One region of the Ammoniphilus sp. CFH 90114 genome, then DNA from elsewhere that is predicted to be linked to it. Evidence: predicted binding sites of a transcription regulator. Region 1 holds the regulator's gene; the other holds the start of a gene.
The links. Region 1 encodes LexA, which represses DNA repair genes until DNA is damaged. Its sites were predicted from a motif close to CGAACATATGTTCG; they were not measured.
Positions count from the first base shown of each region.

Region 2: the regulator LexA is predicted to act here: its motif matches at 3,214-3,227, upstream of recA (recombinase RecA).

Region 1 covers NZ_SDLI01000012.1:9,443-14,725, reverse strand. Annotated here, with positions in the region: gene EIZ39_RS21255 (TatD family hydrolase) at 1-503, shown strand, start outside; gene EIZ39_RS21250 (metal-dependent hydrolase) at 574-1,440, opposite strand; gene EIZ39_RS26850 (hypothetical protein) at 1,500-1,676, opposite strand; gene EIZ39_RS21245 (hypothetical protein) at 1,722-2,024, opposite strand; gene EIZ39_RS21240 (DUF896 domain-containing protein) at 2,223-2,450, opposite strand; gene yneA (cell division suppressor protein YneA) at 2,516-2,806, opposite strand; gene lexA (transcriptional repressor LexA) at 2,973-3,593, shown strand; gene EIZ39_RS21225 (DUF456 domain-containing protein) at 3,911-4,387, opposite strand; gene glnA (type I glutamate--ammonia ligase) at 4,569-5,283, opposite strand, start outside.
Region 2 covers NZ_SDLI01000001.1:562,785-568,067, reverse strand. Annotated here, with positions in the region: gene rny (ribonuclease Y) at 1-924, opposite strand, end outside; gene EIZ39_RS02960 (RecX family transcriptional regulator) at 1,199-1,867, opposite strand; gene recA (recombinase RecA) at 2,044-3,102, opposite strand; gene EIZ39_RS02950 (DEAD/DEAH box helicase) at 3,358-4,944, opposite strand; gene EIZ39_RS02945 (competence/damage-inducible protein A) at 4,962-5,283, opposite strand, start outside.

The DNA.
Region 1 (5,283 bases):
AAGTGGGGCTCCCTCACTATCAGTTCTATGGCATAAAGGAACAGCCATCTTTGGCTCCTTATGTAGAAATCCTTCGTTATTTTTCTCAACTAGCCGTTCAACATCAGCTGCCTATCCTTCTTCATGCCGTTCATGACAAAGCCGAACTTGCACTAAGGATCATCCAAGCACAGCAAGTGAAGCTGGCCCACTTTCATTGGTTGAAGGCTCCGCCTCAGGTTACACGTCTTATTGTAGAGGCTGGATATTATATCTCTGTGACACCTGAAGTATGCTACCGACCCCGGGATCAGGAATTACTAAATCAAATCCCCTTGTCTCAATTATTGCTTGAAACAGATGGTCCATGGAAGTACGATCCACCGTTCCATAACCTTGCGACAACCCCCTTACTCCTACAGGATGTCGCTAACAAGGTATCTGATCTTTATCAACGACCGCTAGAGGACGTGTTGGAAGCTTGCTGGAGGAATGCACAGTGTCTACTTCAAATACATAGATAAAGAGAGTGTCCCTATCAGGTCGGTAAAACCGAATCCTAGGGAGCACTCTCTTAGAATCTTCAAATCACTGTTAGTGTGTCTCAATATACTCGAATAGAAAGGACTGCCCGTTCCGATAAAAACGAGGATCATAGATTCCCAATCGTCCCTGTTCTTTCACTACAACCACAAACGGCGCCCATTGGTATAATGTCCTTGCTCGAGTGTTCTCTTCAAACAAATAGTCTAGATTGGTCTCTTCAGCTGTCTGAAGTTGAATTTCCATCTTTGGTGTTCCCCAGCTAGTAGCTCCCAGTATTTCGACCTGTTGATCTCTCTTGCCTATCACTTTAAAATTCCAAGGAACGAAGTCAGCTGATAAGGCAACTTGCTCATATTGATCCTTCACATTCTGGTAAATATAAAAGCCTTGTGCAGATTGAAGGAGAAAGTGAACAGCAATGAGCAGCCCAACTCCTTTAAATATCTGATGTGTTGGGTACTTCCGTAAGCGACTTAGGATAAAACCAAATAAAATGATCGTCCAGACCACAAAATCTATAATAGGTATCGTTCCAAATGTCAATCTCACGTTGGAGAAGGGTTCTAAGTAGCCCGTCCCCCAAGCATTAAAAATATCGCTGGTATTGTGGATAAATACAGCTAACAATCCCGTGTAGAAGATTCGTTTGTCCTTCACTTTCCAAATCAGATAGCAAACAGCAGTAAGGAGTAGAGCCCAGACAGGAACCAAAAATACAGAGTGGGTGATACCACGATGCCACATCAGGTAGAGCCCCTGTTGATCCCACCACTTTGATACCACATCAATGTCAGGAATCTGACTTCCTATCACAGCCGTAAAAAGCAAAGAATGTTTCATCGGCTTATTCATTTCTTCTTTATTGATTGCTTTATAAATTGTTAACCCAAACAACGTATGTGTAATCGTATCCATGCTTCCCCCACATAGAGTAGAATCTAAACACCCACCGGGCGTTCATCTTAACATTCACTTCAAGCGGTTCGAAGTAAACCCTTCACAAAACTCTCGAGTTCCTCTATACTAGAAAACCCCGCAAAACCACTGATCTCTTTCTCCAACCCCATTTTCTTGTGGACCACTTTTTCCCCATTAATCCTAAATCCAAATTTCTCTATCACTTGAATCTCCTGTTCGGATAAAGGTGACATGTCCGTTTTCCTCCTTATCCTGACACTTCAGGCAGCGAATCATCCTTACTTACCCTTCACTTCTAGTACGAAGCCTGCTTGTTCTGAATCCTTAATATGGTGCTCCACAACACTTTCCCAGCCTTGCTTTTGTTGGATCAAGAGAAGAATCTGCTCATCTTCCATAATGGACTCATCCCCATTCTTATGTTCACAGGCTACCCACCAAGAGTCAATGCGATCCTCAATATAACTTGTTTCTAACATAGCATCCTGTACGGCAAACTCCGGCTGACTCGTTTTTATGAAATCTAATACCATCTTCTCAATCTGCTCCTGATTCAACTGCAATTTTAATCCTGTAGTCATAAACTTATTCCTCCTCACACTATATGTCAGCTCTTATTCAAGAAATCGTACTTATGTTCATTAACTTACCTTGCTTTAACTTTCATACCAATATAGTCCACTTCTATTGTACCCTTTTTTTAGTATATCAGTCGAACATCCAGTGTGCTTTCACAAGGAACAGAGACCAAAAAACCATCACGTTCTTGTGATGGCTTCTTAGTGCACGTCTTTCTTGAGTTTGTTTTCTCCGTATTCCTTAAGGACGTTACCTTCTTCGTCCACAATCTTCAACGAATCTAAATTTGCTTTCAAGGACATTCTGACGGCTTGAATATATTCCTGTCTCAAAGCATCTTGTTCTTTCTTCTCTGCCGGAGTCAGTCCCGTTGACTTCGACTTCCTGGCCAACTCGTTAATGCGCTCAATCTTCTCAGGAGTAACCAATTGAATCTGTCTCCTCTCTAAAAGGTGTTCCTATATTGTACCATACCCTACCTTCTAGAGTCTATTTACTGAACCGATCGTGGGATATGAATCTGTTGACCAGGATATATGTAGGCACTATCCAGCTGATTCTCATCGATTATAAGTTGAATCATCTGGGGAATAGTTAATTGATGATCTTCGTTAAATTGATCTGCAATCTTCCATAGAGAATCCCCTGACTGAACAATAACTTGCTCATAGGAAGTCAACCCACTTGCATAGGCTGGCTTCGTCCATGTAATGTTACCAACTATATGAAATAAGCTCGTAAATAACAACACCATCATAGTAAACCCAAAAACAATCGCTCTCATTACCTTCATCCTCTCTCTATATACGAACAAATGATCTTAATTACACTATAATTCGAACGAATGTTCCTGTCAACGCTTTTTTCTCGAACTTATGTTTGTATATTTGACCAATCCTTGTTATAATGAAAAAAAAAGAAGGTTTTGGTAAAAGCAAGGGGGAAACAGGATGAAGTTATCATCGCGTCAGCATGCCATCCTTGACTTCATTAAGAGAGAAGTGAAGGACAAGGGGTACCCACCTTCCGTGCGGGAGATTGGAGAAGCCGTCGGACTTGCATCAAGCTCAACAGTACATGGTCATTTAGCCCGCCTAGAGAAGAAGGGATTAATCCGTCGAGATCCAACGAAACCAAGGGCCATTGAAATATTAGATGATCTCGACCTTCCGGAAGAAGACATCAGTGTACCAACCGTTAGAATTCCTGTCGTTGGGAAAGTAACAGCAGGGGAACCGATTCTCGCAGTAGAGAATGTAGAAGAGTATTTTGTGCTACCAGAGCGAATGGTAGGGCCTGATACGATTTATATGTTGAAGGTGGAAGGAAACAGTATGATTGAAGCAGGAATTCTGGACGGAGATTATGTCATTGTTAGGCAGCAATCTGTGGCGAATAACGGAGACATCGTTGTTGCGATGACAGAAGATGAGGAAGCAACTGTAAAGACCTTTTACAAAGAGAAGAACCATATTCGTCTGCAGCCAGAGAATCCTGATTTAGAGCCTATCCTCTTACCCCATGTGACGATCCTAGGGAAAGTAGTAGGCGTTTTTAGGAATCTACACTAGTCATAGAAATATAGAGGGTGTCCCCAGATCGGAAAACCGATTTTGGGGACACCCTTTCTCATTCCTATCACAGCTGGGTCAGCGGGAGGTCAGATCCCCCAATGATTGGCGCCCTGAAAACGAGGATGGGCGAATTTCGGGGTGTCAAAAATCCAGATTGACACCCCAAAATCGCGGTCCGACCATTTTCGGGTACTCAAAACCACAGATTGACACCCCCAAAACGCAATCCCACCATTTTCGGGTACGCAAAACCTCGGGTTGACACCCAAAAGCGCTCCGACCATCTCCCGAATCCTCTACCGAAGATCCACCCCTTATATGGCAATGAAAAACGTGGTAATCATAATAAGTTGCAGAACAAGTTTGGCTCCAGCACTGCTAAAGAAGGCCGCTAATGTACCTAAGGCTATCTTCATTGAGATGCCGGCATCCTTGTTGCGAAACCACTCTACAGCAAAGACTAGGAGAATGGGACCAACGAGGACCCCGATAGGACCTAAGATAAACGGACCAATTAGCAATCCTATAACGGAAGCGATCATACCAGCTTTTGATCCCCCATACTTTTTCACGAAAACCATATTTGTCAGAACGTCCGCTAGGATAATAAGAACCGTAACCCCACCCATTGCCCACCAAAACCAAGGAGGCAGCCCTTGATCAGAAACAAAAAATTGATAAATCAAGAATCCTCCCCATACTAGTAAGGCATCCGGTATGACAGGTACAACGATCCCAACAAGACTCCCAATAAAAAACAAAACAATAATACCCCATAACAACCATTCCATCGTTACTCCTCCTTACTATAACATCCTCTCCCAAGCTTCTACGAAGAAAACCTACAAAAGAATTCACTTTTAGGAAAAAAATTTATATAAGTAGCTCGGCCGTTTCAGTAGGGCATACAGCATACAAAAAAAAAAACAGGACCCCTCCGAAAGGGGTCCTGCAAAAATGCTCAAGATCATATTAATAGTTAACCATGTACTGATCTCTTTCCCAAGCGTGAATTTGGGTACGGAACATATCCCACTCAATTTCCTTCGCTTCGATGAAGTGAAGAACAGCATGTTCACCAAGCGCTTCGATAATGACTGAATCGTTCTTTAAGCACTCAAGAGCTTCCTTCAAGCTTGCTGGCAAGGTTTCAATGCCTGCTTCTTCTCTTTCAGCTTCATTCATCACATAGATATTGCGATCTGTTCCTGGAGGGCATGGCAAATTATTCTCGATACCGTCCAATCCAGCAGCTAGCATGACGGCTAGGGCCAAATATGGGTTAGCAGCAGGATCTGGATTACGAACTTCTACACGCGTGCTTAAACCACGAGAAGAAGGAATACGAACTAGTGGACTTCTATTCTTGGCGGACCAAGCAACATAACATGGAGCCTCATATCCTGGTACAAGACGCTTGTAGGAGTTAACAAGCGGGTTCGTAATAGCAGAGAATCCACGAGAATGCTTCAGGATTCCGGCCATGTACTGTTTAGCCGCTTTGCTTAAACCTAGTTCATCACTTTCATCGTAGAACGCATTTTCTTTGCCATTGAATAGGGATTGGTTACAGTGCATACCAGATCCGTTAATACCAAACAATGGCTTCGGCATGAAGGTCGCATTCAATCCATGCTGACGAGCGATCGTCTTTACCACGAGCTTGAAGATCTGAATTTGGTCCGCT
Region 2 (5,283 bases), on a different contig from region 1:
ATGGACTCCCGTCTCAAAGGTAGCTTGTTCTCCATATTCTCGAATTCGCTCATCCACTTCACGTCTAGACTTTTCAACCATTTCTTCAATACGTGCTGGGTGAATACGCCCATCAGCTACAAGCTTCTCGAGAGCAGACTTAGCAATTTCCCTCCGAATTGGGTCGAAGCCTGATAATATAACCGCTTCTGGTGTGTCATCAATAATTAAGTCAATTCCAGTCAATGTCTCAAGGGCACGTATATTTCGACCTTCTCTTCCGATAATTCTTCCCTTCATCTCATCGTTCGGTAGAGACACAACAGATACGGTTGTTTCGGCCACATGATCAGCTGCACAACGCTGAATAGCCGTTGTAATGATCTCTCTTGCCCGCTTGTCAGCTTCTTCTTTAGACTTTTGTTCAATGTCTTTTACGAGTATCGCACACTCGTGCTTAACTTCACTCTCAACTTGAGATAGGATAATGGACTTCGCTTCTTCTCTTGTTAGTCCCGATATCCTCTCTAGTTCAACTTTCTGAGTATTATAAAGTTCTTCCACTTTGCTTTGCAATTCTGAGATAGCTCGGTCTCTTTTTTCAAGTTCGACTTCTTTCCTCTCAAAATTATCCAATTTGCGGTCTAGAGTTTCTTCCTTTTGCAGGACACGTTTTTCTAAACGCTGAACCTCATTTCGTCTTTCACGATTCTCTTTCTCTGCTTCGGTGCGGACTTTATGCACCTCGTCCTTCGCTTCAAGAATTTTCTCTTTCTTAAGCGCTTCAGCTTCCTTCCCCGCCTGATCAAGAATCTGCTTAGCAGCTTCTTCTGCACTTGAGATCTTGGCTTCTGCTATGGACTTTCGAATTAGATAACCGATACCGACTCCGACCGCCGTGGATGCAAGCAGAATGGTAATTCCTCCAATACTTAGTAGATCCATCTGTTGTCACCTCCCTGCACCTGGGTCTTAAAGTCATTTTTCAATTTACACATAAACTTTCTCATTGAATTTTAGAAATAATTGTCCATAAGGGACTCAAATAGAAGTGTTCTAAAAATCAATTTGCATCTTACAGTAGTTATAAAAAAGAGTAAAGGTGAATATACCTTTTTATTTTACTGATAGAAAGTGAACATTGTCAAGAAATTACTAACTAATTATCATGAGGTGAGCTAGGATGAGCTACACTTGGGACCCTCACTAACACATAAACTTATTCTAGAAAGTCCTCTCCAACAGTATGAACTACCTCTAAAATCAAATCCAATGGAAAACCCTTCCTTTGTAAAAATGGAACTATTCTTTTTTTCATTTCATAGAGATTGGGAAATTTCTTTTGACTACATTTCTTATAAATCCAGTTCTCAATCATTTCTCTTTCTTCTTGACCAGTGAGTTGGTCTTCAAGCGCTTGATCAGCCAAATGATCATCTATACCACGTTGAATCAATTCCATCCGGAGTAGGCTTCTTCCCCGTGGCTTTAGCCTCTTTCTTTCCTCCACCCATTGAAGAGCATAGGATTGATCATCTAGATATTTTTTATCTTGTAAATAACTTATGATACCATCAATATCCTCACGCAGAAAACCTTTTCTCTGTAAATGCTCACTTACCTCTGTCGCGGTGCGCGGGCGGTAGCTCAAAAAGCGGAGCGCATATTGCATGGCTCGGTTTCGTTCTTCTGCAATCAGTACTTCCTTAATCTCTTCTGGATTAATCTCCCTACCTTTCATTAGCCGATACTTGACTAGAATGTCCTCATGTACCGCAAATGAAAATTCATGATTGATGTAAATGTTATAGCGAGATCTGTTCCTCTTTTGCTGTTCTATAGACGTTATTATTGTTGAATCATTTCCGTGCATTTGCTGCTCATACATTGATATCCCTACTTTATCATTATATCGGCCAAAAAAGAGGAACATTTCCGTTTAACAGCGCCTCAGGCCTTATATTTATATACTCACTACAATAAAACTATTGTTATGTTATACGTAAAAAAGCAGTCCGTTCCTCCTCCGAAGAAAACGATCAGACTGCTTCTTGCGACTTCTCTTTATTCAAAATCCAGCTCTAATTCATCAAGCGCATCCTCTTCTTTATCGTTCTGAGGTTGAATTACCGGATTATCCAGGCTATAATGCTCTCTTATTTGTTTTTCAATCTCAGCTGCAATCCCTGGATTATCCTTCAAAAACTGTTTAGAGTTCTCACGGCCCTGTCCTAAACGATCACCATTAAAGGAATACCAAGCACCGCTCTTATTGACGATATCCACATCTGCAGCAATATCTAATAAGCTTCCTTCATGCGAGATCCCTTCTCCGTACATAATATCGACCTCACAAACCTTAAAAGGAGGCGCAACTTTATTCTTTACCACTTTGATCTTTGTGCGATTACCCACCATATCATTGCCTTGTTTAATGGTATCTGCACGTCGAACATCTAAGCGTACACTAGAATAGAACTTCAAGGCTCTTCCACCTGGAGTGGTCTCAGGGTTACCAAACATCACGCCAACCTTCTCACGAAGCTGGTTAATAAAGATAGCAATAGCTTTAGACTTATTGATTGCCCCTGCTAACTTTCTTAATGCTTGAGACATTAATCTAGCTTGTAAACCGACATGGGAATCTCCCATTTCTCCTTCAATTTCTGCCTTCGGTACTAAAGCTGCAACGGAGTCTATTACGAGAATGTCAACAGCACCACTTCGCACTAACGCCTCAGCAATCTCTAACGCCTGTTCACCGGTATCTGGTTGAGATAATAATAATTCATCAATATTAACCCCTAGCTTCTGAGCGTAGACAGGGTCTAAAGCATGTTCCGCATCAATAAATGCAGCCTGTCCTCCGTTCTTCTGCACTGAAGCAATTGCGTGCAATGCTACGGTTGTTTTACCGGATGATTCTGGACCATATATTTCGATGATTCTTCCACGTGGGTAACCACCTATTCCAAGACTAATATCTAAAGCGATGGATCCGCTAGGTACGGTAGAAACTGTTGTTGAAGCAGCCATCTCCCCTAGCTTCATGATCGAACCTTTTCCGAATTGTTTCTCTATTTGGCGTAACGCCATATCTAAGGCAGCTTTTCTATCAGACAAAAAAGCTCTCCCCTTCCCTCAATTAGAGTAACGATAAAAAGCTACCTGCATAGCCCTATATCCTTCATATCTATGATACCTAAAATCACGGCACTTGCCAATAGTTTTTTACAAACAGATGTTCCCTTTTGGTGAAATGCGTTCTTTTAAACTGTTAATTAAAAATTACATGATTTTCAATGTTAAACAACCAAGATGCTGTCCATAAAAAAAGACTCCCCTACTAAGGAGAGCCTCTCTTAAGCCAGCAGGCATCTATGCTTTCGCGCCTCTTGGTTTTGCAGGTTCTACATTCACCCTCGCACCCTTAATCCTGGATTGACGAAGGGCCTCGTAAACGAATGGTGCTACTTCTTCAGTCACTTCAAAGAAGGTAAATTTTTCAAAGATATCGATACGTCCAATAGACTTAGAGGAAATCCCAACCATTTCTGACACTTCTTTGACTAAATCGTGCGGTTTAATGTCTACATTTCTTCCTACGTTCATAAAGAAGCGAACCATGCCTTTAGTGGCTCCAGTTTCTCCAAAGTTATACACTTCCTCTTCTTCACCTACTTGAAGCGAGGAGGAAAAGGCCGTGTAGAGAGCTGCAGAGGCAATTCTTTCCAGAGGAAACTTCTGTGAAAGTTCTTCTACGATACTGTTAAATAGGGATAAGTCCACATCTTGTGACAATAAAGAAACCATTTGATCTCTCCATTGTCCTTGTTGGCGCTCAGCAACCTCCTCTAAAGTAGGCACGTTGCGCGGCTGTATTAAAGATTTGGTTACTTTTTCAATCGTAATTAATTGCTTCATCTCTCTAGGAGTAACCAAAGTTAGCGCAATTCCCTTACGCCCTGCTCGACCGGTTCTTCCAATACGATGGACGTAGCTCTCTGGATCCTGAGGGATATCGTAATTGATAACATGAGTTACATTTCCTACGTCAATCCCTCTAGCAGCGACATCTGTAGCGACAAGCAATTCAATGGTTGAATCACGGAAAGCTTTCATCACGCGATCTCGTTGGGCTTGACTAAGATCCCCGTGTAGTCCATCCGCCATATAGCCCCTTTCTTGAAGGGCGTCAGTTAGTTCGTCTACACCGCGTTTAGTACGGCAGAAGACAATTCCTAACCCTATATCCTCACTGTCTAATATGCGACATAGACTTTCCATTTTATTGCGTTCTAGAACCTTATAATAGACTTGATCAATAAGAGGAGCGGTAACTTCTTTTCGATTGATGGCAACCGTTTCTGGGTCAGTCATATATCGTCTAGACAGATCTTTTATTTCATGTGGCATTGTTGCTGAAAATAATAAAGTCTGTCTAGTATTAGGCGTATGCCCAAGAATTTCTTTAATATCATCGATAAAGCCCATATCCAACATTTCGTCCGCCTCATCGAGTACAACCATACTTACTTCGTCTAGACGAAGGGTTTTTCTTCTCAAGTGATCTAATATTCTTCCAGGAGTCCCTATAACGACTTGAACACCTTGTTTTAATGTACGGATCTGATGACCAATGGATTGCCCACCATAAATAGGAAGTGTACGAGTACGCTTATACTTAGAGATTTTTCGAAGTTCACCCGAAACTTGAATGGCTAATTCACGGGTTGGAGTGAGTACAAGGGCCTGAACTTTAAGTTCGTTGGTCATTTTTTCGATGAGTGGTATTCCAAAAGCTGCCGTTTTTCCTGTTCCTGTTTGAGCTTGGCCTAACAGGTCTTTACCTTGAAGAATGAGAGGAATAGCTGAAGCTTGAATGGGAGATGGCTCCTCAAAGCCCATATCATGAATGGCTCTATGTACATTGCGATGTAGATCAAAATCTGAAAAAGTAATCATATTTTACCACCTTGTATTCAATTAATTTCGTTTCGTTCTTTTAACTGCTGGATGAGTAAGAAAAGACTATTTTTAGCAGCTCGAATTTGGATTCCTTCTCTTGTTCCAGAAAGTCGAAGCTCTAACGTTTCCTCACCGAATGCTGAGGAAATACCGATATAAACCAGTCCAACCGGCTTTTCTTCCGTTTGTCCAGGACCAGCTACTCCAGTAATCGATAAACCAATATCTGCATTCAACTTCAGTCTGACCTGCAAAGCCATCTTTTCAGCAACAGAAGCACTAACCGCTCCATCTTGATTAATTAAGCCTGAGGGGATATCTAACAACAACTCTTTA